DNA from 3 places in the Paenibacillus sp. FSL F4-0087 genome. Region 2 is predicted to be linked to each of the others. Evidence: riboswitches for the same ligand, from Rfam matches in the RefSeq annotation. Region 2 holds a riboswitch; each other region holds the start of a gene.
What was found. Region 2 has a riboswitch for cyclic di-AMP ahead of MHB84_RS25255 (3D domain-containing protein). Riboswitches for the same ligand answer to the same signal wherever they lie in the genome.
Positions count from the first base shown of each region.

Region 1: another riboswitch for cyclic di-AMP. It lies ahead of MHB84_RS02360 (C40 family peptidase); the one in region 2 lies ahead of MHB84_RS25255 (3D domain-containing protein).
Region 3: another riboswitch for cyclic di-AMP. It lies ahead of MHB84_RS12530 (C40 family peptidase); the one in region 2 lies ahead of MHB84_RS25255 (3D domain-containing protein).

Region 1 is NZ_JBBODJ010000001.1:514,232-525,206, forward strand. It holds gene MHB84_RS02345 (helix-turn-helix domain-containing protein) at 1-186, opposite strand, end outside; gene MHB84_RS02350 (X2-like carbohydrate binding domain-containing protein) at 531-4,475, opposite strand; tRNA gene MHB84_RS02355 (tRNA-Leu) at 4,806-4,889, opposite strand; cyclic di-AMP (ydaO/yuaA leader) riboswitch at 5,313-5,444, shown strand; gene MHB84_RS02360 (C40 family peptidase) at 5,450-5,914, shown strand; gene MHB84_RS02365 (carboxymuconolactone decarboxylase family protein) at 6,030-6,359, opposite strand; gene MHB84_RS02370 (hypothetical protein) at 6,477-6,695, opposite strand; gene MHB84_RS02375 (hypothetical protein) at 6,818-7,147, opposite strand; gene MHB84_RS02380 (xanthine phosphoribosyltransferase) at 7,246-7,827, opposite strand; gene MHB84_RS02385 (YkvI family membrane protein) at 8,033-9,091, shown strand; gene MHB84_RS02390 (glycosyltransferase family 4 protein) at 9,181-10,311, opposite strand; gene MHB84_RS02395 (GNAT family N-acetyltransferase) at 10,753-10,975, opposite strand, start outside.
Region 2 is NZ_JBBODJ010000001.1:5,483,953-5,494,927, reverse strand. It holds gene MHB84_RS25315 (aldo/keto reductase) at 1-351, opposite strand, end outside; gene MHB84_RS25310 (GNAT family N-acetyltransferase) at 505-993, opposite strand; gene xerS (tyrosine recombinase XerS) at 1,169-2,260, shown strand; gene mobB (molybdopterin-guanine dinucleotide biosynthesis protein B) at 2,445-2,996, opposite strand; gene MHB84_RS25295 (molybdopterin molybdotransferase MoeA) at 3,004-4,272, opposite strand; gene MHB84_RS25290 (restriction endonuclease) at 4,444-4,734, shown strand; gene MHB84_RS25285 (DUF4247 domain-containing protein) at 4,848-5,594, opposite strand; gene MHB84_RS25280 (DUF4178 domain-containing protein) at 5,606-6,112, opposite strand; gene MHB84_RS25275 (DUF350 domain-containing protein) at 6,136-6,537, opposite strand; gene MHB84_RS25270 (PspA/IM30 family protein) at 6,634-7,305, opposite strand; gene lpdD (prenylated flavin chaperone LpdD) at 7,435-7,779, opposite strand; gene MHB84_RS25260 (polysaccharide deacetylase family protein) at 7,933-8,721, shown strand; gene MHB84_RS25255 (3D domain-containing protein) at 8,850-9,518, opposite strand; cyclic di-AMP (ydaO/yuaA leader) riboswitch at 9,521-9,716, opposite strand; gene MHB84_RS25250 (amino acid ABC transporter ATP-binding protein) at 10,001-10,723, opposite strand; gene MHB84_RS25245 (ABC transporter permease subunit) at 10,710-10,975, opposite strand, start outside.
Region 3 is NZ_JBBODJ010000001.1:2,668,927-2,679,901, forward strand. It holds gene MHB84_RS12510 (transglycosylase domain-containing protein) at 1-368, shown strand, start outside; gene MHB84_RS12515 (YwhD family protein) at 513-1,016, opposite strand; gene MHB84_RS12520 (M1 family metallopeptidase) at 1,118-3,109, shown strand; gene MHB84_RS12525 (hypothetical protein) at 3,120-3,962, shown strand; cyclic di-AMP (ydaO/yuaA leader) riboswitch at 4,215-4,352, shown strand; gene MHB84_RS12530 (C40 family peptidase) at 4,356-4,826, shown strand; gene MHB84_RS12535 (GNAT family N-acetyltransferase) at 5,224-5,718, shown strand; gene MHB84_RS12540 (c-type cytochrome) at 5,869-6,228, shown strand; gene rbsK (ribokinase) at 6,559-7,545, opposite strand; gene MHB84_RS12550 (4a-hydroxytetrahydrobiopterin dehydratase) at 7,591-7,887, opposite strand; gene MHB84_RS12555 (hypothetical protein) at 8,141-8,434, opposite strand; gene motA (flagellar motor stator protein MotA) at 8,669-9,469, shown strand; gene motB (flagellar motor protein MotB) at 9,456-10,271, shown strand; gene rluF (23S rRNA pseudouridine(2604) synthase RluF) at 10,403-10,975, opposite strand, start outside.

The DNA.
Region 1 (10,975 bases), 5.0 Mb from region 2:
ATTCATAAGAACGTTCAATTCCTGATTGACCGCAAGCTGTCGGGTGAAGCCCTCCACTTCCGCCATGCGGCCCTCCAATATTTCCTGGCTTTTCTGAAGTTGGGTAACACTATTCTCAATCGAAATGGACTGTGTTACGGAGATGGACGTCAGATAAGACATATAACCGCCAATGCTGGGTATCACCAAAATGATCACGTAGGAAATTAAAAATTTACGAAAAACATTGGAATATTTAATGGGTAACCCTCCTCCCCCTCCTTGAGGTATTGGTAGCGTTATCAAAGATAATAATATTTTCCGGGTTAGTCAATTGTTTTATCTCATTCTTCAATCATGTTTCATTCGGGAATGAATAAAAGGCAACGATCAAAAGACGATTATCATTGCTTTTTTTAACATTTCCGAAGTTCTTTGGTTTGAGATGATGTGCGTCTCCAATAGTGATTTTTGTATAGTAAGCCTCCTTTTCCATAACTCCTTAACGTTCAGAAAAAAGGGGCCGAGATGGCCCCCATTCCTAGTTCACATCATTTCTTCTTCGGTTCTTCCACCTCTGATCGGGCTTTTACAACCTGATCGACGGATGCTGCTTCAACATCGCCAAAGGCCCAGTGTGTGGAAGGAACGTCCTTCCACTGTGGCTGCGAAACGTTCGTGAGCGGTGCTCTGCCCAAAGCTCTGTTGATTGCTACAACGGCTTCCGCTCTTGTCAGTAAAGCATTCGGTCGAAAAGTTCCATCTTTATAGCCTCTCAGAATGCCTGCGCTTTGCGCTTTCAAAATGGCTTCCTTGGCCCAGTGACTACCGATATCCGAGAATCCATCGCCTGAATTCTCAGAAGCCGGACTAAGAAAGGACACAAGAGTGGCCATCTCCGCACGAGTCAATGACTGATTTGGCTTAAACGTGCCATCTTTGTAGCCATTCATCAGCCCCATCTTGCTTACCTTAGCAATGGCGTCGGCTCCCCAATATTCAGATTTAACGTCACTGAATGCAACATCAGATCCCGTGGCTTCTTTCTCAGATACCAATGCGAGTATGGTTGCCATCTCTGCACGGGTGAGCTTGTTATCTGGCTTGAACAAACCGCCCGGATATCCTTGAATATACGCCTTGTACGGAATATCCTGACCATCATCCGTTCCTGTTGTCCCGTCAGTAGTTCCGGATTCAGGAGTTGGCGCTGGCACAGAAGGGTCTGAAGGCTGGACGACTGGATTCGATGGTCCGCCTGGATTGGATGGACCACCTGGATTCGACGGATTCGACGGATTGGACGGATTCGTTGGTTCTCCGTTTCCGTTTCCGTTTCCAGTAGCGACAGTAAATTTCAGTTGATCGGCCAGCATAAGATCACCGGATTTCTTCACAACTTTGAGTGTATGCTGACCTTTTGCCAGTCCTGAGATGCTGTAAATCTCCTGCATCATTTGGCGACTCGGACTGTATGCGTTCACGGTTTGCTTCAGTTGTCCGTCGACATAAATATCTACTTCTCCCTGCTCCGGTCCAGTAGGTGTAATCAAGCTTATTCCGGTACCCTTGAAGGTGTACTCGAAGAAATCTCCATCCGCCGTCGTAGAATGTACGTCATTGAGATAATCACCGCCGAAGGAGAAACTGAGATTTAACGTTCCCACAGGCTGGGCAGCAAGATATGTTTTGCTCAGTGTAACGCGGTCGCCATTAACCGTATAATCAGTCCCTCGTGTCAGTTCATTGGAGCCGTTGGTAATGCCCTTAAAGCTTCCCGCCTGGATCAGCAGCGTGACATCAATGTCAGCCTGAGCAGAAGCTAATTTGTCAAAGCTCGCATTCACCGGATTAATCATATTCGGGAGCTCAACCTTGAGCATATCAAGCAGCATAAATCTACCCGATTTCTTGACGGCCTTCAGCGTGTGCTGCCCATCAGGCAAGCCCGATATGCTGTATAGATTCTGCTGTGCCAATCTTCCGTTGCGATACGCACTGACCGTTTCCTTGAATTGACCATCCACATAGATATCCATATCTCCCTGTGACTGGTCTACCTCCGTGAACAGTTGGATCCCTGTTCCTCTGAAGATATATTCAAAAGAATCACCATTAGTCTCGGTATACTGTACATCATCCTTATAGTCGCCCATGCCTCTACCAGTACTGCGGGACCATGAGCCATTGTATTTAATTGCCGGATCGTCGTTATTGATCAGGACATAACGAATGCCCGTTGTATCGCTAACTCGAACAGTAAGAGTTTGCGGATCACCAGCACTGAAATTGATAACGAAGTCTGTTGTTCCTACATGCAGTTGGGTGAGATATTCTTTTTTGATGTTCACTTGGTCATCGACCACCGTGTAGTCGTCTTCACTGAGCATTACTCCGTCATTTTCAATGCCAGTTAATGTATTTCCGTTCAAAGTGAGCGTGACAGTAATGTCCTTCTGTTGTTCTGTTGCCTTGTCAAAGTCAGCAGAAGCCGGACTAATGGTGCTGTTCTGCTCTCCTGTAGGAATTTCCCTTGTTACTCTAAGCGCATCCAGCAGCATATACTGGCCTGATTTTTTGACGACTTTCAAGGTATGTGAACCGTTAGTCAACCCAGCAGCACTATACAGCACCTGTTGGGCTTCTCGTTCATCATCGGTATAAGCGCTAACCGTTTCAGGCGTTCCATTGTCGAGTGTGACTATCATGTCTCCCAGACCCTTGTCCTTCTCCGTCAGCAAATCAATACCTGTGCCCGTGAAGGTATATTCAAAATAATCGCCGTCATCCTCAGTAAAATGTACATCATCTTTGTAATCTCCGAAACCTCTGCCGCTATTTGGACTCCATGAACCGTTGTACTGAATATGGCTATCATCATCATTAATATAAACCACATCGGTAACAGCAGCCGCATCCATGGAAGCAGCATTTGCTATATTTTCTGTATTCGCGGTTGGGTCAACTTCAGCTTCCAAGTCAGCTCCTTGTTGCGTATTCATATTCGCTGGACCAGTGGTCGAGGAATCCGTAATAGCGATGCTCAGATCCTGTCTGCCATCGATTTGCTCCTTGCCCCCGTTTCGCTTCCAATCTCCACTATAGCGCATGCCCGTATCATCATCATTAACAGCTGATGTACCGCTTAATGCGGTTACCTTAAGCATCCGGGAAGCATGGGGTTCCAGTACGCCGCCACTGAATTCATGATTAAAATTCCCCAGTTCGGAATGGCTCCAGAGATCACGGACCGAAGCCGTACCTTCGAGGCCAATATCACTCCATTTCACTTTGACCTCGGCACTCCGATTGCCCAGATTGAACAGAGCTACATTGTACGTACCATCTCCGTTATTGGCATACCAAACCTGCTGTTTGGTGTCCATGGAAACCGGATGGGCTGGACGACCAGCCTGATTGACCGCAATGACTTCGTCATTCGTCAGCAGTTCCAGCCCATAGCTGTCCAGCCTGGTCAGATCATTACCTGTATAAAGTGGTGCTGAAGAGATTGCCCAGAACGTGGTAGCGGTCTTCCGCTCGTCCCTGGTCAGACCATCCATCGAGCCATTCCCGACATTCAGTGAATCGAAGTCGTTCCAGCCTCCGGGACCTGCATCCCGCCACCAGAGGGCAGCGATGGGGAACAAGCGGGAAATACTCGACCATTCGGTCAATCCCTTACTGCTGTCATAGGCTTCAACATCCCAGTCGATCCTCCAGCCGTTCGCATACTTTTTCCAGAAGTCCACGTAATTGTGGTCAAGCGCCCAGGAAAGCTCAAACCAGATGTTATTTCTGTCCAGGGCTTTGGACCAAGCCTCCACATCACCGCGTGCATCGCGGCTCAGGTTATTAATTCCCGATCCTGGCGTCACACTATCGAATTTGACAAAATTGATACCCCACTCTCCAAGAAGATCCGCGATGGAGTCAATGTACTTCTGTGAGCAAGGGTTCGAAAAATCAATTTTGTACGTGTACGAATCCCAAGCATCCATAACAACGAGCGGTTTTACTGCAATATCTTGCATACGACATGCCCCGCCCGTTCCATACACCTCAAGATTTTTATCATAGGCTGTGATGGATAATCCCGGAATCAGATAGATTCCGATCTTCTGTCCATTATTATGGACATAATCGATGACCTCCTGAAATCCATTTGGATAAAGAACAGTACTCGGAATAGGACGGCCGTATTCATCTTCGTCACCGTTCCAGCCAGCATCAATATTAATGTATTCATATCCATGGGCTTGCAGCTTCTCGCGCATGGCATCCGATTGCTTCTTAATACTCTCGGCAGATGTCCAGTTACCCGCCCCGTCATATACTTGCATGCTGTAACTACTCCAACCCATATACGGCTTTTGGGCCAGACTCTTATCTGCTGCTTGTGCCACATTACCTGTCGTTCCCATAATTCCGAACTGAACTGCCGCAATCATGAACACCATGAAACACATTGCCATCCTTTTTCCGATTCGTTTCAAATTATCCCTACCCCCTCTGAATTTGGTCAATCAAATTCCTGTTGATAGCGCTTCCATACGAGAAGAGAATAGTGTATAGTGGATTTCCAGGATAGGTACAATTCGGTATTTTACGTACAATTCACCTGAAATATAGGGGCAAACCGTCGCAGAACAAACATATTTCCATTAATGGATAAATAAACAAATAAAAACTTCATCTTTGCTCAAATTAAGGGAATGGGTTGAAGACAACCAGGATGAGCAATCACTCTAATCCGTAAACAAAGAAAAAAGGTTCCTAGAGTGGCAGTAATGCCATTCTAGGAACCTTTTTCGTATTACATATGATGCGGTCGAGAGGACTCGAACCTCCACGGGGGTTAGCCCACACGGACCTGAACCGTGCGCGTCTGCCAATTCCGCCACGACCGCGTATGTTGTATCTCCGAGAAATTACATCGCGGCGACAAGAAATAATATATCATGTGCAGGTAATTAGTGTCAACAAAAAAATATTCCTTATTTAATATGTAAAGCTGTACTCATCCATCATTTCATGCAAAACAAAAAACTAAGGCCAATACAATTGATGATAAAAAACTGTCTGAATGAATTATATGTTGGAAGGCCAGTTCCGTACCAGGCCTACCCACCTCCTCTTTAAGGTTTTAGGAAGCTGGAATCCTGCATTTGAAACAGTAGTTACTTTTTTGTCATCTATCAAAACTCAACATTCGAGTTATTTCTACATAAATAGCGATAATTCCGTTAACATTGAGATGATAAGAAGTGTTCAAGAACGGTTTGACATTTTCGCATTTATGCAATATAGTTTCAAAAGGTTACAAAAACTTAATTATTCATTTGCCGAGTTTCATGTTTGAAAACGGGGGAACCATTTTGGGTGAATTATTCTTATACATAGGAAATATAGGGAACCTTCTACCGAACCCTTAGCTAACTCCGTAGGCATCGAAGGGAGAACAAAAATTTTGAAAAAGCTTATCATCTCCATTTTTGGAGCAGCAGTATTATTTACATCTGGTGCAGCAAGCACAGAGGCAAGCAGTATTAACACCGTCGTTAACAACATGACAGGCATACCTTACAAATGGGGTGGTACTACACTCGCCGGGTTTGATTGCTCTGGATTTATGAGATATATTTTCAACAAATATAGCATTGAATTACCACGCACTTCCCAGCAACAAGCTAAGGCCGGAACGCCGGTATCCAAAGCTAATCTGCGTACGGGTGACCTGGTATTCTTTAATACGATGGGCAGTGGCATTTCACATACAGGTGTATATATCGGGGGCGGACAGTTCGCTCATGCTTCAAGCAGCAAGGGTGTCAGCATCACTCAATTATCTAATCCTTACTTCAACGATCGTTACGTAACAGCACGCCGGGTAACAGGACAGTTTATGTATAACAAAATGCTGGGCAAAATATAAGTTAACACGAAAAGGCTTCGGTTATAACCGGAGCCTTTTCTTTGTCTATCTTTGTCTACATTAATATTGATTTTCTAGAGGTACACAAGGTCATCATCCGTCTTAACCAAAGCTTTTAATGTAAAGCCTTCTGTACTCTCATTGCACCCTGAGACAACGCATGGCCTCCGCCAACTGCTCCAGCCACAGCAACCGTCTCCATAATCTCTTGATCGGTCGCTCCTTTGGCACGCGCTTCTTCCACATGGTAAAACGTACATACCTCATTGTTTGCAAACAGTCCAATGCCCAGCGCAATCAGCTGTTTGGTCTTGGCATCAATCGCCCCTGCCTGAAAGCACTCTCCAGTGAACTCATGATAAGACTTCACCACAGCTGGCAGCACGTCGCTTAATTCACCAATCTGATCTTTATAGGCATGAACCTTATCATTCATCAGTGTCATGGTTACCGCACATCCTCTCGGCTGATATGTTACAAGCTCTCACTGTACCTATCTTCTCTCCCGAGAGGTGCAATTATGCCAAAACATCCATGGTAAATGAACCTAAAAACGCATGTCCTATTCTTCGAGCGGGCTCTTACGTGGTTCGCTGAACAACTGATACTGATAATTCCGATCAAGCTTAACCACACGACGATTCTGACGGCGAATGAGCACCTGCTCCCCGTCCCAGGCCACTACAATGCCTGTCACATCATTGGACTGAATCTCGTCCCGTACTACCCTTACTTTTTCACCCGATAAACGCAGTGCATCCAATTCTGCATCACTGATCATATTTATGGCGCCTACTTTCCCAAAAAAATTATTTACAAAAAGAGACCTAAATGAAAAGTCATTTAGGTCTCACGTGACTGTATTGGACTGTCATGTCATTCGAAATATGTCCCGACTGAAAGTTACCGCTGCGCGTGCTCTTTGCTGTCGTTCTTCTCAAACCAAAAATCAAGCACTTTGGCGGACATCACACGTTCTTCAAGGTACTCCACTTGATGCGGTGTAAATTGTTCTTTCCAAGAGAAGGACAACTCTTCGCACAAGCCTACAATCGTCAGCAATTCTGACCAAGCAACGTAGCGTTTGTACCAGAAAAATTGAGGATGTTCAATCATATAGGGATAAAGGTCATCGAATTCCGTATGTTTACAATCCAGGGCACGCTCAAAATGTACTTTCGATTCCGCCAGCTTATCAATAAAAAATTGTTCTGTTGCCGGTTGGTTACCCATGGTGTTGCCTCCTCTCCCTAACATAACCCCATTATAAATGAAATCAGCGGTCATGCAAAGGCATTGTTATAAAAATAGGCACTTTTTCCTTTAAAAAGTCACAATTCGTTATCGTCGAATTGTACAGTGCCATCGTTCAGTGAACGAATGCGCACCAACGCTTCAACCGGGATACCCTGCTCACGAATAGTGCGCGCTCCGGCCTGAAAACATTTTTCGACCACGACACCGAATCCGACCAGTTCCGCACCCGAACGTTCGATAATTTTGATGACACCACGAGCGGCATCGCCATTTGCAATGATATCGTCAATAAACAAAATACGGTCATTCTCATGAATATATTCACGGGACACCATAATATCCGTTACGATCCCTTTGGTAAAAGAAGGCACTCTTTCACAGTAAGCGTCGGGGTCAGCCAAAAGTGTTTTTTTGCGCCGGGCAAATACCAGTGGAACACCCAGTTCATGTGCAGCAGCAAAAGCGACCGGAATCCCGGAAGACTCCACTGTAATGACCCGGGTTACACCACTTTCACGAAAACGAGCGGCAAATTCCCGTCCCATTTCCATCGTCAGTGCAGGGTCAATCTGGTGATTCAGCAGACCATCCAGCTTCAGCACCTGATCCGACATGACTACACCTTCTTGTAAAATTCGTTGTTTCAATACTTCCATAATTTGACCTCCCAAGCCTATCCTATGACGTAAAAGTATCATAGATCCGGCTCTCAGTTCAAGCGAAATTGCCTTTGCTCTTGTTCAGAGCATGTTAAATGACCCTTTGCCACACTTCAATTGTCATGACTTTGACGGGTCAAGCATACCTTGTACCATGGCACCCGCATGTCCAAACTATTCAGGGGCCTGAGAGGGGAAACGCATGAAACAGGCATTTCGGGTGCTGCAGATCGCATTTACATACATTGGAACGGTAGTAGGAGCCGGCTTTGCAACAGGGCAAGAGATATTGCAGTTCTTTACCCAGTATGGCAAATGGGCCACCATTACCATTGGCTTATCGACCATGCTCTTTGTCTGGTTAGGTACAAAAATGATGCTGATTGCCCATGATACCGGCTCGCGCTCTTACGAAGATCTCAACAAGCATCTATTCGGTCATAAAGCAGGAAACTGGATTACATGGGTTACCCTTGTGATACTCATTGGAGTAAACAGTGTCATGCTGGCCGGAGCAGGGTCGGTCTTTGTAGAGCATCTGGGACTTCATTATCAGACCGGACTGATTGTTACCCTTATCGGTACTTATCTACTGCTTGGACGGGGTATTCAGGCTATTCTACAAATGAACAGTATCGTGGTGCCTATGATGCTCCTGCTCTCTCTGCTTATGATCACCAGCACCATACATCATCCCGGCGCAAACCGATTTATTACATTAACCACGGACAGCAATCCAATCCAGGTCTGGTTATCTCCTCTTTTGTATACTTCATTCAACCTGGCACTTGCCCAAGCAGTGCTCGTTCCGGTGGGGAATCAGATTCGCAGCCGAAAGGTACTCAAATGGGGCGGCGTTCTGGGCGGGATTGGTGTAGGATTCATGCTTATGGCAGCCCACTTCGCCATGTCAGCCCAGATGCCTGGCATCACACAATTTGAAATTCCAATGGGCAGCATTGCCTTTCAACTTGGATGGGTAGTCCAGTCTATCTATGTATCCCTGATTTTTATGGAAATCTTCAGTACATTTGTAGCCGATATTTATGGAATGACCCTCCAACTCAGACAGCATGTCCACGTACATCCCAAACTAATCATACTGGCCATCATGCTGCTATGTTATTCGCTCAGCCAGTTTGGATTCAGTTCCCTGCTCTCTATCCTTTACCCCATTTTCGGCAGTTTGGCACTAATCTGGGGTGCAAAATTAGTAATGGATCGATGGGGAAGCTTTCGAGGTCGTAACAAACACCTATAACAACGTATTTTTGTTACGAAATATCATTTCCCTAAATATAAAAAAGCCGCTGTTCATACAGCGGCTTCCTTCTTTTCCCTTTCCAGAAGTTAGAACTGGCTCGGAAATTGCAAATACATTTTTTTCAGTTCATTGACCGATCTGCCCAAAGAGTAATGGGTTTTGGCCTTCTCACAGGCCGAACGAGCGAGCTCATAACGGTACGCCGGGTCAACCATCACCTTCTCCAGCGCTTCCGCCAGTGCAGATGGATCTTCTGAAGGCACCAGCAAGCCGTTACTGCCGTTCTCGATCTGCTCTGGTATGCCGCCAACATCTGTACCTACAAGAGCAAGACAGCTAAGCGCTGCTTCCGCGAAAACAGATCCGAATGCCTCCGCCCGCGAAGGAAGTACAAAGATATCAAAAAATGGCATGAATTCCTCCGGGTGCAGCGTGTAACCATAAAAAATAGTCTCATTATAAATGCCCAGCCGCTGGGCTAATTCTTCCAAATCTGGACGGATCGGTCCGTCCCCGATAATATGAAGCACATAATCATGTCCCCGCGCTTTCAACTCGGCACAGGCTTTGAACAGAATATCCAGCCCTTTCGCCGGAACCAGACGGCATACGGTGACCAGCTGTGGTATTGCATTCTCATGGGGAATTGGCTTAAACCTTTTCTCATCAAAACCATTCGGAATCACACCGATAACATCGGGATGCTGTACATGAGGCGCCAGATAACGACGGAAAGAATCCGATACCGTTAACAACCGCTCTGCCTGGTACTCCAGTTCACCATAGATGGCCAGCAGGAATTGATGCTCTGGTCCATTTGGCTCAATGCGTCCATTCAGTATCAGCTCTCGCTCATAACTGGAGTGGATGGTTTGAATGAGAGGAACATCCGGGAAAACCTTCTTCATTGCAAGCCCCGCAATAGGGTGATGGGCATGAATCAGATCGTAAGGCTTCTGAATACGCAGCTTGGTCCACCACAAATAATCCCGGTAGGTTTGCATATATTTTTGCACAACAGGACTATCCTGATACGCAGTCCAATCGAACGTCTCAAACTGGATATCTTCCCTGCCCTTGTTGCGAATTCGCTTAGGCAACGAGAATAGATCCATCTCCCACCTCGGGGTTGTAAACCTCTCTTGCATATACGGAATCATAGAGGATACACCTCCGGGCTGCTCCGGAGGAAAGAAAAGCGCCTGCAGCAATCTCACCGTTAGTTTCCCCCTTTCTAGCATAAATCTTTTCATTACATCTTCAATCATGATATATCAGAACATATGTTCAGTAAAGGTACAAAATGAGATTCCTTATCACTCGCTCATTTACAGCCGAATACTAGAATTCATTTCAATATCAATTGTACCATGTTGCATCTGACGCTGACGACATTACGAATACTGTTAGGTACTGAGGAATTCCACTTGAAGTAATCGCTATCTGACTGCCATTATTCTACTATACGTTATCTTTTTCATCTTGTTTGAGCGAAAGCCCTTACTCCGGAGTCGTATATACAACATATTCAGAAGATGCTCGGCTAAGAAGCGGATGTATGGATTGAAAGTTAAACCTCTTTGCCCACATGCAAATGAAAGCCGGTGAGCAGTGGTAGCTCCCGGCTTTTGAATGCACCCGATATGTTGCATACAGTGTTATACAGACAGATGTGTGACCGCCTTCTCATACGTACTGAAGCCGTCTGTCTCTCCCACAAAAGTATAGTCATTACGCACATAGAATGCGTTCAATGTTGCGTTCTCGGCTCCACAATCCAATCGGACGATATGTTTGTCCTCAAACTGTATCCCGCTGCTGGACCATTGCAAAATCGCCCTTCCCAATCCACTCTGGGCATACTTTCTGCGAATGGCTAAT
Region 2 (10,975 bases):
GCAACTATGAAGATGGATTACATCAACGTATTCCGTTTTTAGTCGTCGAAGACTACGGTCAATCGTTTGCTCTAATACTTTGGCGTCCCAATCTGGGCCATCTACCCCAGCGGCATGTCCACATTTGGTAAACAAATAATAATCGTCTCTGCGATGTGATAGCACATCTCCAATTAACTCTTCACTATCCCCATAACATTCAGCCGTGTCAATGACGTTTAACCCTGCATCCAACGCACTGTTAAGCAATGTTTCTACATCTGCTTTGGATACGTTCTTGCCGATCTCCGCTCCACCAAACCCAAGTGTACTTACTTTCATGCCAGTGTTTCCGTAATTACGCAGTTCCATGGATCATTTCCTCCAAGCTTCGTGAATTTGGGTACAGATAATGAATGTACATATAGTACAAATTAGTCTTCGGTATGTATTACCCTTTTGTTGGGTATTACACCCACTTGTTCATCTTACTCTATTTCCTCCAACACGGATACATCCGTTGAATCAGGTTACGAAGAACTGACTCGGGTTCCCCAGTTCAGGATGAAATTTCTCACGGAAGCGGCCTCCCGTATATTCCCCTATGATTTTTCGCCAGAATGCCTGAGCAATGACATTGTTGCGAACCTGGGTTACTTTCCACCTTCCCGGAAAACGTTCAAACAGCTCATAAGCTGCCCGGGTACCCACTCCACTACGCCGGTATTTCTGCATGACAAAAAACTCAGTCAAATAGTAGTCATTATCCTTGCTGCCTGGTTCACAACGCTCTACTAACGCAAACCCTGCTGGTGCCTCATCACTTGTAATCAAAAAAGGAAACTTACGGTCTTCCTCTGACCAAAAAGCGTCCAATCCGGGATACTCCGGGAAAATACCGTTACTATCCACATCAATATTCAAATATTTAGTAAAATCATACAGATAAAATTGCATTAAGTGCCTAATCACCTGACTGCGTTCCCGGGGAACCAGCTCTATTTTTATATTCATCCGGTTCACCTCCTCTGCTCTACTTATAACTCATACTTTAAAGCGTTACACCGCCAAGGGCAAGGAAGCATAGATGTGTGTTATTCCGGTTCCGTGAACAGGCTGTGACGATCTAAATATGGTAAACTAGGATATAGCATATTTTAGAAATTATTTTAACATGGGGGTGCCGAACTTGACCAATGTGCAAAAAGAGATTGACCGACGCAAGCTGGATGACAAACTGCCTTCCATGCCTTGGTTCGTTCAGCAATTCATTGACTATAAATTACCCGACTTATCTCCTTCTACTCTGCTTGAATATTTAAGGGATTATGAAGCCTTCTTTGGCTGGTTACGCGCAGAAGGATTATCCGAGGCAAGCTCTAATAAGGAAGTTACATTGCTTGAACTAGAAGTCCTTCGAATGGAATCAGTGACATCATATCGATTATTTTTGGCCACCAAGCGTGAAGGAGCCAACTCCAGAATCACGGTTTCCCGTAAACTTTCTTCTCTGCGTTCGCTCTTTCATTATTTAAGTCAGATTGCGGAAGACGAAGATTTCTACCCCCTGCTGAAACGAAACATTATGGCGAAAATTGAGATCAAACGTACCCATAAACCCAAAGATACAGCAGCCAAACTAAAGGGTAAACTTCTGGAAGAAGAAGAGTTACTGGAGTTTATCGGATACATCCTTGAAGGATATGCCGTGGATATGGAAAAGAACAAACAGGCGATCTACTCACATGAGCTAAACAAAGAACGGGATGCCTGTATTGCCAGCCTCATTCTGAATTCAGGTTTGCGTGTATCTGAAGTGGTGAACCTGAACGTGGATGATCTGGATCTGAACAATAAACTTCTATATGTATATCGCAAAGGTAATAATGATGAGACGTTTAAGACGCCCGTGTATTTTAGAGAACAAGCCAAGGATGAACTCGCAACTTATATCAATCTGCGTCAGTCACGTTACCGCACACCCAAACGGGAAAAAGGCTTGTTTATCGCTCTTCGCAATGGAGATTCCGAAGGAAGTCGGATGACCAAACGGGCCATACAAGCCATGATCATGAAGTACGCCAAACAATTCGGCAAGCCGTATCTGACTGTGCATAAATTGCGCCATTCTTTTGCAACCGACTATTATCTGCAAAATGATATCTATAAAACAAAAGAACAGCTTGGACACGCTTCTACAGAAACAACCGAAATTTACGCGCACCTCACAGATAAAACGATGTCTGAAGCAATTGAACGTCGTACAGATGATGGGATCTAGCCTATTTATGCAGTTCAGCATAAATTCGATTCATTAGCTCATTAAAATGTAACTTAAAAAGCGATTCTTCCAGGAGGATGTCCTGTAAGGATCGCTTCTTCATATCTATGGCTTCGCAAGATTAATGAAAACACACTCTTTTCCTTACATTTCATATCATTCAGTTTACATAATAATTATTTCGTCATAATCTTCTTTTCTCTTCATGACATTCACGCGAAACCAGCCATCTTGCTATATCCTCTGCCTCATGAACAGAATGCCAAACGAGGCCCTCACTATCCTCCATACATTCTCTCTTGTCATGCTCCAGATCCAGCCATGAAACGATCCCGATTACATCCTGTAACGTGTCTTTTAGAGAAAGATCTTTCTCTTCACGGACCATGATCAATTTGGGATATGGTGCTAGTTTGTATCCCTCAATGAGAATCCAGTCGTAGGCAGACAGATATTTTATCATGTTTTCCAACGGCGTCGCTTGTCTTTCAATGAGTGCAGTACGTTTCTCCGACATAACAACGATTGCATCGGCCCCTGCTTGAGCAAAGCTGTAGGAATCGGTTCCTTCGTGATCCATCTCAAAATGATCATGTCCATCATGTTTTATTACAGCCACTCTTCGTCCAGCAGAGGTAAGGTACCGGGTAAGCGCAGCAATTAAAGTGCTTTTGCCTGAGTTTTTATATCCAACAATCTGTATGATATGTGGTGAAGTACTTCTTATTTCAGACATGTATGACCTACCTGACATGACCTGTGGGGAGTCTGAGAATTCGAACCTGTTCCCCCGCAGGAATGCCTTTTTTCTCGGGCGGAACAACGATCAGACAATCGCTATCTTTAATAGTAATCATGACACTGGATTCGTCCACACGCGAGGCAGAAGGTTTAGCATATACCATTCCGTTACGTATCTCTGTCCGTCCGCGTACAAAGCGCGTGAAATTGTTGACCTTTGTATAGTCATCATCCAATATGGCTGTCCATTCTTCCAAATATGGATGAGCATCAGCCTGCATCGAACGAATTGTTGGCCGAACAAACAACTCAAAGCCGACAAAACAAGCCCCCGGATTGCCCGAAAGTGCAAATAGCAGCTTGTCATTAACCACTGCAGCCGTCGTAACACTGCCGGGACGCATGGTCACTTTGTTAAACAGCATCTCCATATTCCCTTCCCGAACCAAGTCCCCCATAATGTCATAATCTCCAACCGATACTCCACCTGTTGTGACCACCATATCATTATGTTCAAGCGCTTCTGTAAGCTTCGTACGTGCGGTATCCACATCATCTGCAATCGAACCATACATAACCGGCTCGCCACCCGCTTCAACGACCAGAGACCGAAGCATATAACTGTTACTGTTCCGAATACGCCCGGGTTGCAATGGCTCGTCCACTTCCAACAACTCTGTACCTGTTGCAAAAATGGCTACCTTGGGGCGTTTGTATACAGGCACTTGACCTACGCCGAATGTCGCCAGCACGGATTGTTCACCTGCCTGAATAATCGTTCCTGCTTCCAGCAGCAATTGGCCCTCATGAACTTCCAATCCAATTGGGGTAATGTTAGCATCAGTCTGAATATGGCGCTTCAGAGCAATCCATTGTTCCCCATGCTCTTCTTTACTTTCAGTCATCTCCATCATAACAACAGCATCTGCACCTTCCGGTACCTGAGCTCCTGTCATGATCCGAGCAGCTGTACCCGATGTAATCGTAAGATCCGATGTATACCCGCATGGAATTTCATCAATGATACGGAGCCAAATCTGCTGCTCGCTTGATGCTTCAATCGTATCCGAACTTAGAATCGCGAACCCATCCATTCCGGAACGACGAAAGAATGGGTAAGGATGGGGAGCATGAATCGTCTCAGCAAGCGTTCGACCATGTGCTTGCTCAAGTGTTACTTTTTCTATTGAACCCGAACTGACATGAGCAGCAACTTTCGCCTGCGCATCCGGTACTTGTATAGCTTTACGGATAAATTTCGCAGTCGTCATATCCGTTGAATGTGAATTTATTTTCAATGGTGATAGAACCTCCCTGGATCATTTGTTCATCTTAAAAAGTGTAGCCCGAAAGCTAGGTCATGACAAGTACTCTCCAACATATCATTCACATGAAAGACGAATGGACAGACCATAATATGTAAGAGAAAGGAGCTGACCTTTATGAACCAACGATGCGAATTATGTGGAAGGGAGCCTGTCGAGACAACAGTACATCACCTGACACCGAAAGAAATGGGCGGAACACATATGCCTACTGCAGATCTTTGTATCCCTTGCCACAAACAGATTCATTCTCTGTATACCAATCGCGATATTATTACCTTAGGTTTAACTGAGATACAGGCTCTAAGGAAAGATGAACGCATCGCTCCTTATATCCGCTGGATTCGCAAACAACCTGCCACAACCATTCCTCGTGTTCGAAAGTCCCATCATGTCCGCAAATCGTAAAACAAAAAGAACAGCGTCCAAGGTCATGTTCAGTGGCATAGCTCGCTCCACCTTACCTTTTCACTGTTCTTCTGCTAATGCTTTAATATTGCGGGCCCCATTCATGAGGAGTGCTACCTACGCCTCATGATTCGGCCGCCGCCAACCCTCGTTTTGGGTTTTTTATAGGAACTCTTCGGTGAATCAAATAATCCTCCAAGGCCGCCACTACTTTTATTACGATCAATTGTGCCTTTGCTTTGTTCCTTATTCCGGCTGAATAATCCTCCACCGGAGCCTACGCTTGAATCCTTATCGCTGCCACGACGGGTAATCGACCCTTTCCGGTCAACGGTAATGGGCGGCGCAACCTTTTTATCGCTGCTCGTCGGTGTCCGATAGGAACCTTCTCTTGGTTTGTACGTGTCCTTGTTCGTATAACCCCGATACGTACCGGACCCTCTACCCCCGAACGAATCAAACAAATTACCGATTAATGTTGCGGTTAAATAACCTTGCAAAAAGGACGAATCATAATTCTGCCGAACATATTCCTTTGAATCCACCTCAACCAAGGTGTCTTCCGCTTTATTCGGGTCTTGCTGCAAATGATAATACTGGTCCTGATACACCAGGAACATCCGCTCTGTATTTTCCGCCGAGATCTGATCCGGCTTCCGCTGTTCAGATAAATCCTGAGCAACCTCTGGAACGGTACGATCGGCAGCTCGGTACACATAGGATGTCGTATTACCACTGCCGCTGACCGATTCAAGCGGATATGTGTCCTGAACGGATGGTGCTCCGCACGCGGACAGCAGCGACATCACAAGGCTGAGGACCAGCATTAATTTTAATGCATGTGCCAAGCGCTTTTTCATTGGAACCTCTCCTAGCTCGAACGAATCACTTTGATATCCGCAGGAAGAATGGACTCACCTTCATACAGCGTAAATCTTCTGTCTTGCCACTCCACACGCAAAAGCATGTTATCATCAGACTGATATTGCCATACTAATTGTTCCCCAGCCTGACCATAGGGTGTCCTGCCTGCAGTGGTTACCATTCCTCCGTATTCTTCCTCCAAATGATACGCACGTCCATCCAGATCCAGCAACGTAGGCACCTCGTCTGGTGCATCGAGACGGCCATCAATTGGTGTATAGAGGGCATACCGGGTCATTTCCCGTTCTTCAATATGCAAATGTCGGATTGCCGTACCATCCTGCAACGTGAGTACAGCTGCATTTCGCGCTCGATGATGTACCCGCCCAACAACTTCATAGGTGACCAGCGAAACTTCACAGATATCACCAGGTGCCAGCTGAAGCATTGTTTTCTCTACCTTAGGCGGTTCAGGTTTGGCTATTATCCCTTTAATCCGTTTCCACACACTCATACCCATTACTCCTGTTCTTTATCTTATAAACAAGCTGCAATAATTAATGCGCCCACGATATGTAGTGCACCCGAGAACAAACCATAACCAGTCTTGCCCTGCTGTATTCCCGTATCCAGATCCAGGTTGGCCCATCTCCGAATCATAAAGTGAACCACACTCTCCAGAATCAGCAAAATAATAAATGAAACAACGGATACCAACAACGCTTCTCCAAGATGACCGGCTGTCGAAATGGAGGTGGCGAGTACATATCCCTGAGCAAACAGCTTCATAACCATACGTGTTGTAACGGCCATATTGCCCGCCTTCACTTCAGCAAAATCCTTATACTTCGTGAACAAAGAATCCACATACATTAAGACAAACAGCAAAACCGAACCCGATAACGTCCAGACCAGCATTGCCAAAATGTTCAAATCCATTTACATAGCCCCCACATCTCAACATGAACCGCAATTAAAAGCGAAGGAGAAACGCTGGTCTCTCCTCCGCTGGTGCCCCTGCTTGCTTACAAGGTTTTAGTTCTTATTTTCGTATTGCTTCATCAGTGCTGCCAGTTCATCCTCAACAGCCTGATCTTTGCCCAGCTTCTCGAACTCATCATCCAGCGATTTTCCTTTGGACGACATCTCATTGCTGGCTTCGGCCTGTGCTTCCATCTGCATCATTTTTTCTTCCATGCGCTTCATGCCGGCACTTGCAGTGTCGGAGCCAAATCCGTTCAGCGCCTTGTTGATTTCGGTTTGAGCTTTTGCAGCGTTGTAGCGCGCAACCAATGTTTCACGTTTGTTTTTCATTTGCGTCAATTGTTTGCGCATTTCGTCCAGCTTGCCACGAAGGTTATCGGCAGAAGCCTTGTTTTGATCATAGCTTGTTTTGTACTCGGCCATCTTCTCTTCAGCGACCTTCTTCTCTTCCAATGCCCGACGAGCCAAATCCATATTCTGTGCACGCGCTGCTGTATGTGCTTGCTCCTCACGTTTCTTCACGAGAGCTTCCTGTTCTTCAAACAGCTGCTTGAATTTCTTCTCAATGGCGATCTGTGCAGCAACAGCTTTCTCCGCATCTTCCAGATCTTCCTGCATATCCCGGATATATTGATCCGTCATTTTGATCGGATCTTCTGCCTTGTCAATAATAGAGTTAATGTTAGACATCGTTAAATCGCGCAATCGTTTGAAAATGGACATTATGGTATTCCTCCTAGTCGATAGTTCATCCTTGTATATAATCATACATACGTGGCAATGTTCTACTCGTTTCAATTTTAACAAAAAAAATCATAAAAAACGATTTTAGCCTGCTTAGCCTAAATGGAACTATTGAATCAATCGACCCGTTTGGCACAGCTCTTCATCAAGCAGCTTCTCTGCAGTCTGCACAATCTCGTCAATCTGCATCCGCGTAATTTCATCAAAGTGAATCCCCATTATTACGGTAACGGTTACCTTTAAATGAAGGGCAGCCTTACGTGCCAGTCTCTCACACAACTCTTGTTCTTTATGCCCTGGAATATGCACCGTAGCCCCACTCACTCGTTCACGGTCTGGATAAAATGTGGCTACTGCTCCAATATGTGATCTTCCTCCAGTTACCATAAACACTTTGTCTTCCCCTGCCTCAATCACCTGTAAACGAACGGAGTTTAAATCGTATGTACTCATTTTGCTCCACCTGTCCTTTTCAATATGTATATGTATGGTGGAATTATGGCTCCGATTTAATGAATCAGCAGTGAAACATCTCACATCATGCATAAATACGGATGGCCCCGGGCATACCAAAGAGAACGCAATTTGGGAAAAGGAGGCACGAACATGCGTATACGCCTCATCATGTTATCCATCATGGTCATTCTTCTGGGAGGAAGTTATGCTCCTGCTCAGTTATGGGCTTCTTCAAGCCCGCAAACCGAACCTGCTTCGAAGTCTGATTCTCCTGAAGAAGAACAGTTGACTCTGGGACAACTCAGACAGAAATATGCGGATACGTTCAAAACCAATGGCCCCTCAACAAAAAAGGTCGCTCTGACTTTTGATGATGTTCCTGATCCACGGTTCACACCGCAGGTGCTGGATATTCTAAAAAAATACAAGGTGCGGGCTACGTTTTTCATTGTAGGAAATCGCGCTGAGAAACATCCGGATCTGGTGAAACGTATGATAAAAGAAGGGCATATTGTGGGCAATCACAGCTACAATCACCCGGAATTCAGCAAGCTAACCATGAATGCATTTCGCAAACAAATCTTACATACCGGGGATATTATTCGAAATCTAGCGGGTTACACTCCCAAAATGATTCGTCCACCCTATGGTGACATTAACGAGCAACAGCTCCAATGGGCAGCCAAGCAACATTACAGCATCGTGAACTGGAACGTTGATTCTCTGGACTGGAAGGGCCTCTCCAAAGAGGAAGTCAAACAAAACATCCTGTCCGCCGTCAAACCAGGTTCCATTGTTCTGCAGCATGCAGGAGGCGGTGTAGGATCGAAGCTGAGTGGTACGATCGAGGCGTTGCCTGAAGTTATTGAAGAATTGCGAAACCGCGGGTACGAGCTGGTGACTTTGGACGAAATGCTGGAACTGCCAAAGGGTAAATAGATTTGATACGGCAATGGATATTCAAAAGGGTGTTCTTCAATCACATTATTGTGATTGGAGAGCACCCTTTATTGTTTAATTTAGATTAAGTTGGAGTCACATATGATGATGTGCAGCTTGCTTTGATTTTATTTCAAAATGTAAAGTTCCACATCCTGAATACCAAATGTGCTCACGGATTGCTTGCTGCCAGGAATAAAGATATCGATCTTGTGTCCTTTAATGGCACTGCCCACATCACGAGCCGTAGCGACAAATGCCTGTTTTGGCAGTCCTGGATGTGTATGACCTGTCACCAGTACCTTTGTACCCAATGGAATGATACTTGGGTCTACTGCAATGGTACCCAATTCAAGCGGATTACCGAAGTAATCCACAGCACCCCATCCTCCATTTTCGGAAGCATCAGCGGAGTATGCTGTTGCTTTGACGTCGACAGCTTTGCTGTAATCAAACGTTTTTCCCCAGGCTTGTACAACTTTACTATCTGCATTAACGTCAAGGCTTGCGGCAGTTACCGTTTTGGCCTCCGTTTTTGCTGCTGCAGCAGAAGCTGTGTTTGTTGTTTTACCAGGGATCGTAATTTTCAAACCACCATAAATGTTGTAAGCTGAAATGTCATTATTAGCTTTAATAAGAGAGTTAAGTCCAACTCCATATTGTTTGGATAAGGTGTAGAAGGTATCCCCCTCTTTGGCCACATGAACTGAATCAGCATGAGCCGGAACGGCCTGAATGAGCATTGCTGCTGTCAGCAAAGCTGTTGCTGTTTTGGCTATACGTTTCTTGTTAATCATGGTCTTCCTCCCTCATTATGCCTGCGAAGTTAGTTGTCGGATTCGGATGGAGGAAACCACCCTATAGGTTCAATTACATTTAAGAATTTATGTAGCCCTAATTCACCCCAAGCCGTGTGCAAATAATTCTTCCCCTAGCACACTCTGCATCATTACATCCCACACTCCCAACTCCGGAAGTTTCGGCAGGAACAAATATATCACAATTTTGTAACCAGGGGTCGTAGTAAATGTTACCATCTGGCTAATTCACTTTAATATTTAGGCTGAATTCAAGCCGTTTTTTCAAATAAATGTCTATTTGAGCTTTAATCATTGATGACAGAAACGTTACTTTTTATGTAATTCCGTGCGTATCCTTACATAACAAAACAATCCCTGCCGACGGTTCGTCGACAGGGATTGTTGAGGGGATGAAATTCTCATCCAAAGTATAGATTTTGCATTTTCATCTTGATCTTCATCCTTATTATTGGATGGTATTAGAGCACTTTAGCGAGGAAGTCACGTGTACGTGCATGCTTGGGCTCGCCAAACACTTCAGCAGGCGTTCCTTCTTCTACAATAACCCCACCATCCATGAACAGGATACGGTCTCCTACTTCGCGTGCGAAGCCCATCTCATGGGTTACAATAACCATAGTCATGCCGCCCTCTGCAAGCCGCTTCATGACATCCAGTACTTCACCGACCATTTCAGGGTCCAGTGCTGAAGTAGGCTCGTCAAACAGCATGACATGCGGCTGCATCGCAAGCGCTCTTGCAATAGCGATCCGTTGTTTCTGTCCACCGGACAGCTGATTTGGATAAGCGTCTTTTTTGTCAGATAGGCCAACCGTCTTGAGCAAATCTGAGCAGATTTGTTCCGCTTCGTGTGCAGATTGTTTTTTCACTTTAATGGGAGCAATCGTAATATTCTGTTGCACCGTTTTGTGCGGAAACAGATTGAAATGCTGGAATACCATCCCCATTTTTTCACGTGTTGCATTAATGTTATGTTTGGGGTCAGTGATCGATACACCTTCAAAATTAATTTCGCCTGAAGTCGGCTGCTCCAGCAGGTTCAAACAGCGCAAAAATGTACTTTTCCCCGATCCGGACGGACCGATGACCACGACAACCTCGCCTTTGCCAATTGTTACATTAATGCCCTTGAGCACATCGTTATTTCCATATGATTTGTGTAATTGTCTAACGTCTATCACTTGCACTCAACTTCCTTTCCAGTCGACCCAGCAGCTTGGACAAAATGAACGTCAGCACAAAGTAAATGGCCGCTGCAATCAGGAATGGATTCATTCCTTGGTACGTAATGTTTTTGACTACACTTGCCTGGTACATAATGTCCACCATACCAATAACCGAGATGATGGAGGATTCCTTGATAATGGTCACGAACTCATTACCGATCGCCGGCAACACCGCTTTGAACGCTTGTGGAAGCACAATGAAGCGCA
Region 3 (10,975 bases), 2.8 Mb from region 2:
CTGTCTGGGTCGGTTACGATCAAGGCAAAGCCATTTCCACATCTGACGGGCGTCGGGCGGCACCCATGTTCGCCCAGTTTACGGAACAGGCCCTCGCCAGTGTTCCACCGAAGATTTTCACCGTACCGGATAATGTCGTCAGTGTATATATCGATCCCGAATCCGGCAAACTGGCTGGCAATGGCTGCGCCGAGAAACGGCTGGAAGTTTTTATTGATGGCACGGAACCGACCGAGGTCTGTCGCAGCGCTTCAGACGACTCGGGTTCAGAGAATGATAAAGACAGTCGCGAAGTGCAAAACCAGCAGGGAATACAGGAAGAGAAACATTCTTGGTGGAAGGATTTCAAACGCTGGTGGGTGGAGTAACCAAAGTGACGTAAATGCGTAATGACGTAATTGCGTCAGCTTCTGTAAAATTTAATTTTAGCATAGAAGCAAAAACCCCGAACCGATCATCTCGGTCCCGGGGCTTTTGCTTCTTTTTTTTGAACAACTTTGAACATTCATAAATTAGGCGAGCGCTTCTTTCAATTCATCCGGAGAAGCGTTCCACCATTCTTCGTTATGCGTAGTCAATAACGTCTTGAGTGCCGCGCGATCCTCAGGTCCAAGGTCATCCAGCATGAACCGGCGCTTCATGGCATAATCCATGCGGTTCACATGTTCGGCCAGCAGTTTCCATCCACGACGCGCTTCTGTATCAATCCACATCTCACACGCTGTTGCTCCACCATAGAACTGCCCCTGTTCGTTACGGTCCACAGCTACCCATACCAGCCATACCTGGCGTCCATTGGGTACGTCCTCACGGTTGGTTGAGAACTTGATGTTGCGCTCCACTTTGCTCTTTGCATGCATCGCACCAATATCGATCTTGGCTTCTCCGTTATCAATAATAACTGGAGAAAGGTTGTTCAGATCTATGGAACCTGCACCGAAGCCTTTGTGTTTGCTCTTTGCACTAACGATATTCAAGGCAATCTGTTTTTTGCCGTTTTGCTCGTTTTGGTCCATGTTTATAGCCTCCAAGGGTTGATACAAATATTTTAACTAATAATCGCTCCAATGCAAACATATACATGCTGTAGATGCTTGTCAACGGGAGGTATTTAACGATGATTCCACGACGCGCCAAGAGCTGGCTCACCGCAATTATAGCCCTGTGTGTAGTTGCCGGGGGGATATGGCTTGGTCTGGGCTCCACACGTTCCATTCATTCTGACTTGCCTGCGCTCGCCCCGGAATCGGGCAAGCCTACGGCACCCGTCAAAACCCAAACATCTCCGGAAAGTATACAGACACCTACAGCTGAAGTGTTCAGCAACCGCGTAGTGGAATATCACATGGATGTGAAGCTGGTAGACGGAAATGTATTGCAAGGGACTCAGACGATAACCTGGACACATCCAGGTAAGAAAACCGTCAGCGAGCTTTATTTTCACATGTATCCCAATGCCTTCTCTTCTGCTGACACCACTTTTATGAAAGAATCCGGGGGGAAACTTCGCGGTGATGTTATGCCCACGAACGGTTATGGTTCTATGCATATTACAGAAATGAAAACAGAGGACGGGCTTTCTCTCTTGCATCGGATGCAATATGTGCAACCGGATGACGGAAACATGAAAGATACTACCCTCATTAAGGTACGGCTGCCCAAACCCGTTAAAGGCGGTGAAAGCATAACGCTTCACACCCAATTTGAGGTCAAGCTACCGAAGATTTTTGCCCGCATGGGAACGGCAGATCATTTTGTTATGGCAGGTCAATGGTTCCCTAAACTTAGCGTATATGAGCCAGTAGGCACACGAGGTCGGACGACCGAAGGCTGGAATCTGCATCAGTATCACGGCAATTCAGAGTTTTATGCCGATTTCGGTATCTATAGTGTGCGTATTCGGGTACCGGAAACATACAAAGTAGCTGCTACTGGATTCCCAACCCAGCAAGCTGTTGTGAAGAACGGCGAAAAAGTATATCAGTTCTATGCCGATGATGTGCATGATTTTGCCTGGTCAGCCTCTCCTGATTTTGTTTATGCGGAAGAACCCTTCTCTGCTCCCAATGTGCCAGGCGTCCGAATCAAGCTGTATCTCGACCCTGCTCATGAGGACCTGAAGGAACGTTATTTCTACGCCGCCAAAGCAGCGTTATCCAATTATAGCAAGTGGTTTGGCCCTTATCCGTATTCCACACTGTCCATCGTTGTCCCGCCCAAATCGGGGAATGGCGCAGGGGGAATGGAATACCCTACCTTGGTCACCGCTTTCGGTGCGGATGATTCTACACCTGGTTACGATCTGGAACGCACGGTTGTGCACGAGATTGGGCATCAGTATTTTTACGGCATGGTCGCCAGTAATGAATTTGAGGAGGCTTGGCTGGACGAAGGATTCACCTCCTATGCAGAAGACAAAGTGATGGAACAGGAATACGGACTTATCCCGAATCTGCCTGTACAATCAGGTCTCATTACTTCTCCAGCCTCTCTGACACAGGACTCCTGGAAGTTCGATTCCCAGAATCAATATGCCGCCAACGTATACACACGAGGCAAGCTTGTATTACTCGGGATAGAACAACAAGTTGGTGCCAAAACGATGGAGCGTATTCTCTCGACCTATGTAAAGAAATACCGTTTCAAACACCCTACTTCGTCTGATTTTCAAAAGGTCGTGGAGCAAGTAACCCGTACCTCCTGGACCGATTATTTTAATCAATATGTATACGGTGACGGCATGGCTGACTTTGCAGTGGAGAAGATCACAATCAATCCTACCCTGAAAGACGGTCAAACGTTGTACGAGTCATCCATTACAGTCCAGAAAAAAGGCAGTGAATATAAGAAGGTGCCTGTTCGAATTATGTTCGAAGATGGGAAAACCATGACGAAAGAATGGGATGGCAGCGAGGAGCGCATTACCTACAAACTGACCTATACTTCCCCTGTTTCCTGGGCCATGACTGATCCGCTGTACACGATTGTGCTGGAGAACCATCATATGAACAATTTTCTGAAAGCCGGACTGGATGAGCCAACCAAATCCCGCTGGAGCATGAGTGCAACCAAACTTATAGAAGCCATATTCGGAAGTCTGTCATGGTGAGGTGGATACAGTGAAAGCGAAAATACGTGAAGGCTGGTTTCTCGTCCGTCAGCATATGTTCATTGCAGCACTCTTATTTCTCTATCAATTAGTATGGGGATACTTTCTTTATCGAATGGTTCAATCAGCTGTGGTTCCGCTACTCCTGCGTTATCCCGACCCTGATGCAGGGGAACTCAGTACAATTTTATTCAAAATGGAGAGCCAACTCGGCCTGACAATGAATCCAGAGGTCCATCGCTATTTATGGATTTTAGGGGCTATGCTGCTGCTACGGATGCTAATTAGCCCTCTCATTCAGGCAGGGCTGCTCTACTCGCTCCAGCATTATAATCATTCGGAAGAGCGCATTCCATTCATTCGCGGCATCAAAAATTTGTGGAAACCAATGCTTCTGCTCCACACTATTCGCACCCTATTGCTGCTGCTACCGGCTTATTGGATCGCACCAAAACTTTATTCCATCCTTATGGAAGGTTTTCATTCCCTCCATCTGCTCCTGCCTGGTATTCCCTATGTTGCTGGTTGGATTGTATACGGGTGGGTTATCCATCATGTCCTGCTGTACATGCAGTTTGGTATCTCGGCTCCTGATGGGGAAGGCGGAGCACGTGGTACGTTTCAAGCTCTATGGATTGCACTACGCCAGGTCATCACTCTAATTGGCATTGCCGTACTGCTGGGTGGCCTTCATCTCCTGGTCTTTGGCGCCTTCACTTCAGCTTCATGGTTACTAACGGGCTTAACTGGTCTTATACTACAACAGACGTATCCACTTGCCCGGTGCTTGCTGAGCTTATGGAAGATATGCGCCCATTTCCGGTTATGGCAGTCCAACTCGGTCAAGGATTAACGTGCACAGTTAAAAATGGTTACCATCTATATGTAAAGTTGTTTTCATCAAACACCTTTAAACAAGCAAACCTCGACCTTTCCCCGTCAAAGGTCGAGGTTTTTTTTGCTAATTTTGCTGTTAAACGTTGCCAAAGTGATATACCTCTGTTACAATAATCGCAGTGAGTTTTTAGTAACAACTTTGTAATCTTTACCTTCATATTTGTAACTACTTAAAATTTAATCGTCATTTCTTGATTTCGCAGGTGCATAACTAGCATAGCCAAATTCCTAGCACCTGGGAAGCGGGGGAACCAGTTATGGGTGAATTGATCTTGCAACAGAGGGATCATAGGGGACCTTCAACCGAATCCTTAAGCTAACCTCGCAGGCATTGGAAGGGGTATATCTCTTGTTTAAGAAGAAATTAACCGCAGCTGTACTCAGCATCACATTCGCATTATCGCTTGGAGCAGGCAGCGCATTCGCAGATTCAAAAATGGACCAAGTCATTGATTCAGCAATGGGAACTACATACAAAAGCGGAGGAACAACGCTTAACGGCTTTGACTGCTCTGGGTTCACAAGTTATGTATTCGACAAGCTGGGTATTGATCTGGCTCGCCAATCGAGCTCGCAATTCGACATGGGTGATTCAGTATCCCGTATGGAAATGAGACCAGGTGATCTGGTATTCTTCAATACAACGGGCAAAGGGGTCTCACACGTAGGGATCTTTGTAGGGGATGGAAAGTTTGCACACTCCTCTTCTTCCAAAGGAGTTACAATCAGTGCATTAAGCGAAAGCTACTGGGCTAACCGCTATGTTGGCGCTAAACGCATTATGAGCACGGACGCATATGAGACATTGGCCATCGACTAGGGACAAGCTGAGCAACGTCATGCTGTAACAATAAAACTACTGTAACGAAGCATAATAGAACCGTCTGGTACATTCTCCGCAGGAATGTATCCGGCGGTTTTTTTGTGCTTCGTTTCCTTTAACGTATTCGGGACAGCTATCAAACCTAACTTTAACTTTTTTTTAAAAAGCTAATTTTCGTTGCTTTGTCCGTGCTCTTATAATGTTTTTACCCATCCCACTATAATATAAACGAAATTACCGGAACTTTTGTTTCACTTTTTTTTCAAAAACGAGGACTTGCCAAATGAACGCCTCTTTTGTAGAGTGGAAACAAGCTTAGATATGGAATGACATATGTATATGGACAAATCAGAATCATTATAGCTTGTTCACAATGAGAGGAGCGTGCAGTTGTATGGATGAAGCCCCTGTGACGTTTCACGTTGTGCCCATGCAAGAAGAACATGCGGAGCTCATCTGCAATTGGCAGTATGACCCGCCTTATAATATTTATAGCTGGCTACCCTGGGAGCAGATGAAAGCACTCGAAGTAGAATTCGGCGATCCCCAGCTGCGGAAGGAACAATATGTGGTGGTGCTGGGAGAGAATCAACAAATTTGCGGCTTCGCTCAATACTTCCCACTTGAAGGTGTCACCCGCATTGGGCTTGGCATGCACCCGGAACGATGTGGTCATGGTCAAGGAACGGCTTTTGTCTCCGCCATTGTGCAGGAAGCCATTCGCCGGAACCCTGCAAACGAAATCGATCTGGAAGTTCTGACCTGGAATGACCGGGCCATTCGCGTCTATCTCAAAGCCGGATTTGTTACGCAGGATACATACGAACGACAGACACCAAGCGGTTTGAAGCCCTTCTACTGTATGGTCTATGAAGGTCCACGCGGATAAAAAGAGCTTAAAATCACCCTAGAAAGTCCCCGGTTATGTGATTAGTTCAAAAAATTACCACAAAATGCTATGATGTCACTACAGGTTCCGTTATAATGATATGGATAGTTTCAAGTTAGATGATCTTTCATTCTGGAGGGGACATAAGGGATGCACAAATGGATCATGAGCGGGGTATTTTTTGCAGCGTGCGCTTTAGCTATTGTACTAATGTTTACGCTTCCAGGGAAAGAGGAAGTTGCAGAAGAAGCGAAACCGACGATGCCGCAAGTTACAATGGATGCAGGACAGGCTGAGGCACTGGTCAAAGCCAACTGTATTACCTGCCACGGTGATCAGCTTCAAGGGGGTATGGGCCCTAGTCTGCAGAAGATTGGTAGCCAGGACGATGTGGAGAAGATTTATACCACGATTGTCAAAGGTAAAAGTGGCGGTATGCCTTCGTTCAAAGACAAGCTGAAGGATGAAGAAATCGCGAATATTGCGATGTGGCTGGCGGAGAAGAAGTAATCGAAGAAGTCTTTCAAGGCGATTAGTTTGTGGCGGTTCATGTATATTGAGTGTGGGTGGCCTTAGTCACCTCTTGCTCTTTATGCATGCTCTAAACCATGCTGACGCTAGACGCACAACGTAGGCAACCCGTATTCGTATTGCAGGGTTGCTGGATTTATCAATGGTTATACAGAGAAGAGGCTCTTACTCTCCCGTACAGGGAAGTAAGAGCCTCTTGCTCATTTCAGGGATGCTCCGATGAAAATATCCACTATGCTGTGGCTATCTAGATGCATTAGCGTATCCTGCCTGCCCTCCGGCCTCTGATTCAGCTAAAGCAAGCATCGATTACTGGCTCTTTGCCTTCTGCTCGGCAAGGAAAGCCTGCACTTCACGTGCGGACGGCATCCCGGACTGGGCGCCGAGCTTCGTCACGGACAACGCGGCTGCGCCCATGGCGAAGCTTACCGCCGCGTCCAGCGTCTCTCCGCGCGCGAGGGCTACTGCCAGCGCGCCGTTGAAGCAATCGCCAGCGCCGGTCGTGTCGACGGCGCTTACGGCGTAGCCGGGCGCACGGCACGCGCCGGCACGCCCTGCCTGTACGCGGCCGCCAGGCGCTGCCGCGTACACAGCCCCCTCGGGGCCGAGCGTCGTGACGACAGCGGCCCCGAGGGATGCGGCGAGCTCTGCGACCGCCGCATCCACGTCTTCCGGCCGGAGATCATCCCGGCCGGTGAGCACGGCGAGCTCGCTGCGGTTCGGCGTGACAACGTCGACGCACCGCAGCAGCTCCTGGGGCAGACCCGGCACCGCAGGCGCCGGGTTGAGCACCACCAATGCGCTGCCTTCAGCCGCCAGTTGGGCGGCGCGGGTGACCGCGGGCAGCGGGATCTCTAGCTGCAGCAGCACCGCTGCGGCTGCAGTCAGGCTTTTTAACGTATCCGCCTCTTCCAGCATCACAGGCACAACCTGCCCATTTGCTCCAGGAATGACAATAATCCGGTTATCTCCTTTGGAGAGCCAGATGGAGGCCGTACCTGTAACGGTATCATCCAGAATGCGAACTTGCGAGGCATCCGCCCCGCTTTCCATTAGACTGTGCAGCAGGCGTTCACCAAAACCATCCGAACCTACCGCACCAATCATCGTTGTCTGTCCGCCCAGTCGTGCAGCAGCAACCGCCTGATTGGCGCCTTTGCCCCCGGCCAAATAGTGCAGTTCCTCCCCGCTCACCGTCTCGCCTTCCTCAGGAATGATGTCCGTCTTCACCACCAGATCCATATTAAGGCTGCCTACGACAGCAATAAGAGGTTTGTTCTGATTATCGTCTGACATGTATGTTTCACTCATTTCCGGTAGTGCGATAATAACCGATCCAGGTTATTCCGACCTCATTTTCTCAAAAGCCTCATTATATTGTTGCGCTTCTTTAATATCTACAGATGTGATGCCACCTTCATCCCATGACGTGAGACGCAGTGTGACCGTTGTATAGTCAATTGTAATGAAAGGATGATGATTGAATGCTTCCGAAATCGCTGCGACCTCATCCACAAATGCAATCCCTTTCATGTAGTTGGAAAATACGAACTTGCGGACAATCCATCGTCCCTCTTCCAGTTCCCAGCCTTCCAGCCTTCCCAGATGAGCTTCGACTTCCTCTTGCGTAAAAACCATACGTTATCTTCCTCCCCATATGATGGCTCATCATAGACAACTGTCCATACTGCCACCGAAACCTTTGGTGCTACCCATAGCAACCCAAACGCATAGGTCCACCGCCCTGCGGTTCGCCCGTTTCATGACTATCATCTTACCACGGACAAGCCTCAAATTCCAATAGTACAAATGGCGCTAGATCCACTAACCATAAGGCTTTAGGGAGATTCTCCAACTCAGGTTTCCATGCCAAATATCTTATGGGTACATACTAAATGAGCGGTACAAAAGTCAGCTCTTCTTCCCCAATTAAGATATGAATTCGGTGCTGATCCTTGTCATGAATGACCACTCCACTTCCTACCGGAATGACCGACTCCTCACCCAGTGCATAGAACAGATCTTCAGCGAGCGCCTCATCTACTTCAAGTTGCTCTGTTACACCAAGGCGTGACCATTCTTCCTCATCCATCTCAAAGAAAACATAGCGGTCCGGTATTCGTCCTATAGCCTCTGTCAAATCTGTCAATATTCCTTCATAATCTCGTCCATGCTTTACGCCCATTGGCTTTTCACTCCTATTTAGCCCCTAAGGAGCAGATTTGATCTTATTATACCTGAAAATAACCCTTAAAAAAAAAGGCCATCTGGTCGATAAATACTATACATGACCGTTTTAACTGTTTCTGCAACCCTAAAGGATGCCTAACATTAAACGGATTGCGGTGTAACGTTCGTCCGGAAGCCCGAATAAAGCCGCTTGAAAGGATTCAATTTTATCTCATGGATGAGGTGTATGATGGAAATTTCAACGATTATCGGACTAGTTTTAGGGCTGGTTTCACTTGTAGTGGGTATGTTCCTGAAGGGTGCGCCCCTTATCAACCTGGTTAACAACCCGGCAGCCTACGTTATTATTTTTGTTGGTACGGCAGCAACTATTTTCATGGCATTTCCCATGTCTGAAGTTAAAAAAATCCCCAAGCTATTTGGGGTACTGTTCAAAAAGCAACAACTGATTGACCGTGTTTCTCTAATCGGCACATTTATGGACTGGGCTTCCACCACCCGTCGTGAAGGTTTGCTTGCACTTGAATCGAAAGTCGAAGATATTGATGATCAGTTCCTGCGCGGCGGTATGCGTATGATTATTGACGGAAATGATCAGGAATTTGTAAGTGATGTACTCATGGAAGATATTCATGCTACAGAAGAGCGCCATCGTGGCGGTGCCTTGATCTTCGCCCAAGCGGGTATGTACGCACCAACGCTCGGGGTACTCGGGGCCGTTGTAGGTCTCATTGCAGCGCTTGCCGATCTCAGTGATATGGAAAAGCTCTCGCATGCGATTGCAGCGGCGTTTATCGCGACACTTCTCGGTATCTTTAGTGGTTACGTGTTGTGGCATCCAATGTCCAATAAGCTGAAGCGGATGTCCAAAAAAGAGATGGAAATCAAGCTGATGATGGTTGAAGGCTTGTTATCCATACAATCTGGTGTATCCACCATTGCCATTAATCAAAAATTATCTGTATTCCTGACACCTTCCGAACGTAGACAGTTGGAAGAGAAGGAGGGCTCATCAGGTGAAAAAGGCTAAAAAACACGAACCGCATGAAGAACATATAGACGAGAGTTGGTTGCTTCCCTACTCTGACTTGATGACGTTGCTGCTCGCTCTGTTTATCACATTATTCTCTATGAGCTCTATAGATGCAACGAAGTTTGAACAGATGGCTTCCGCACTGAGCAGCGCATTGAATGGTGGTTCGGGTGTACTGGATCATACCTCCATGAACCCTACAGAATCTACTATAGATTTGGGTAAGAACAAACAGCAGCCTGAAGATATCAAGAAGACAGCCGCTCAGATTACAGATGCGCAGATGGCTCAGAAAGAACAGGAAGATCTGGAGAAACTCAAGAAACGGCTTGATCAATATATTCAGAAAAACGGTCTCTCCGATCAGCTGAATACGAAGCTGAATCAGTCTGAGCTCAAAATCACGATCAGTGATAACGCCCTGTTCTCCTCAGGCCGGGCTGATGTTAAACCAGAGTCACGCTCGCTGGCCAAAGCCATCTCGAGCATGCTGCAGGAGTTTCCGGAATATGAAGTCGTAGTGTCTGGCCATACTGATAATGTTCCCATTTCGAACAGCCAATATAAGGATAACTGGGATTTGAGTGCCGATCGAGCACTGAATTTCCTCAAAATTCTGTTATTGAATGAGGCGCTGGACCCTTCGAAGTTCACACCTAGCGGTTATGGAGAGTATCACCCAGTCGCTAGCAACCAAACAGATGCTGGACGAGCTCAAAACCGTCGGGTAGAAGTTTCGATTATCCGGAAATATCAGAGTAACAACACGGCCGTGAAAGCAGTCGGAAAAGATAACTAAAGAGTTGTTCGTTGTAGCAAAGTAATGCTTAAGTCACTCTCCTTCATTACAGGGGAGTGACTTTTTTCTATCCACTGATATGAAAAAGCGCTGCTTCCCTTGAGGGAAAGCAGCGCTTTGGATATCATCATTTATTCCATATTATAATCTAGCAAACTGCTTAGTTCCGACTTTTCAGCGGGCGTTAGTTCTCTCCAGTTCCCTGTGGCCTGTTCACCGAGATGAATGTTCATAATACGAATCCGCTTCAACTTCCGAACCTCATAGCCAAATGCACTGCACATCCGGCGAATTTGACGGTTCTTTCCCTCTGTCAGAATAATGCGGAACACCCGCTCTGATATACGAGTCACCGTACAAGGCAGCGTCATTTCGCCAAGGATCTTGACTCCTGTGCTCATGCCTCTTAAGAAACTCGGCGTTACCGCACGATCCACGGTGACAATATATTCTTTCTCATGACGTCCTTCTGCCCTCAAAATTCGATTGACGATATCACCGTCATTGGTCATAAGAATCAAACCTTCCGAATCCTTATCCAGGCGTCCAATGGGGAAAATACGCTCTTTGTGCCCTACAAAATCAACGATATTCCCTTGAATGTGCTGTTCGGTTGTACTCGTTATTCCGACAGGTTTATTGAGTGCAATATATACGTGTTTCCGTTTTTCCTTAATAGGTTGACCATTAATTCTTACATCATC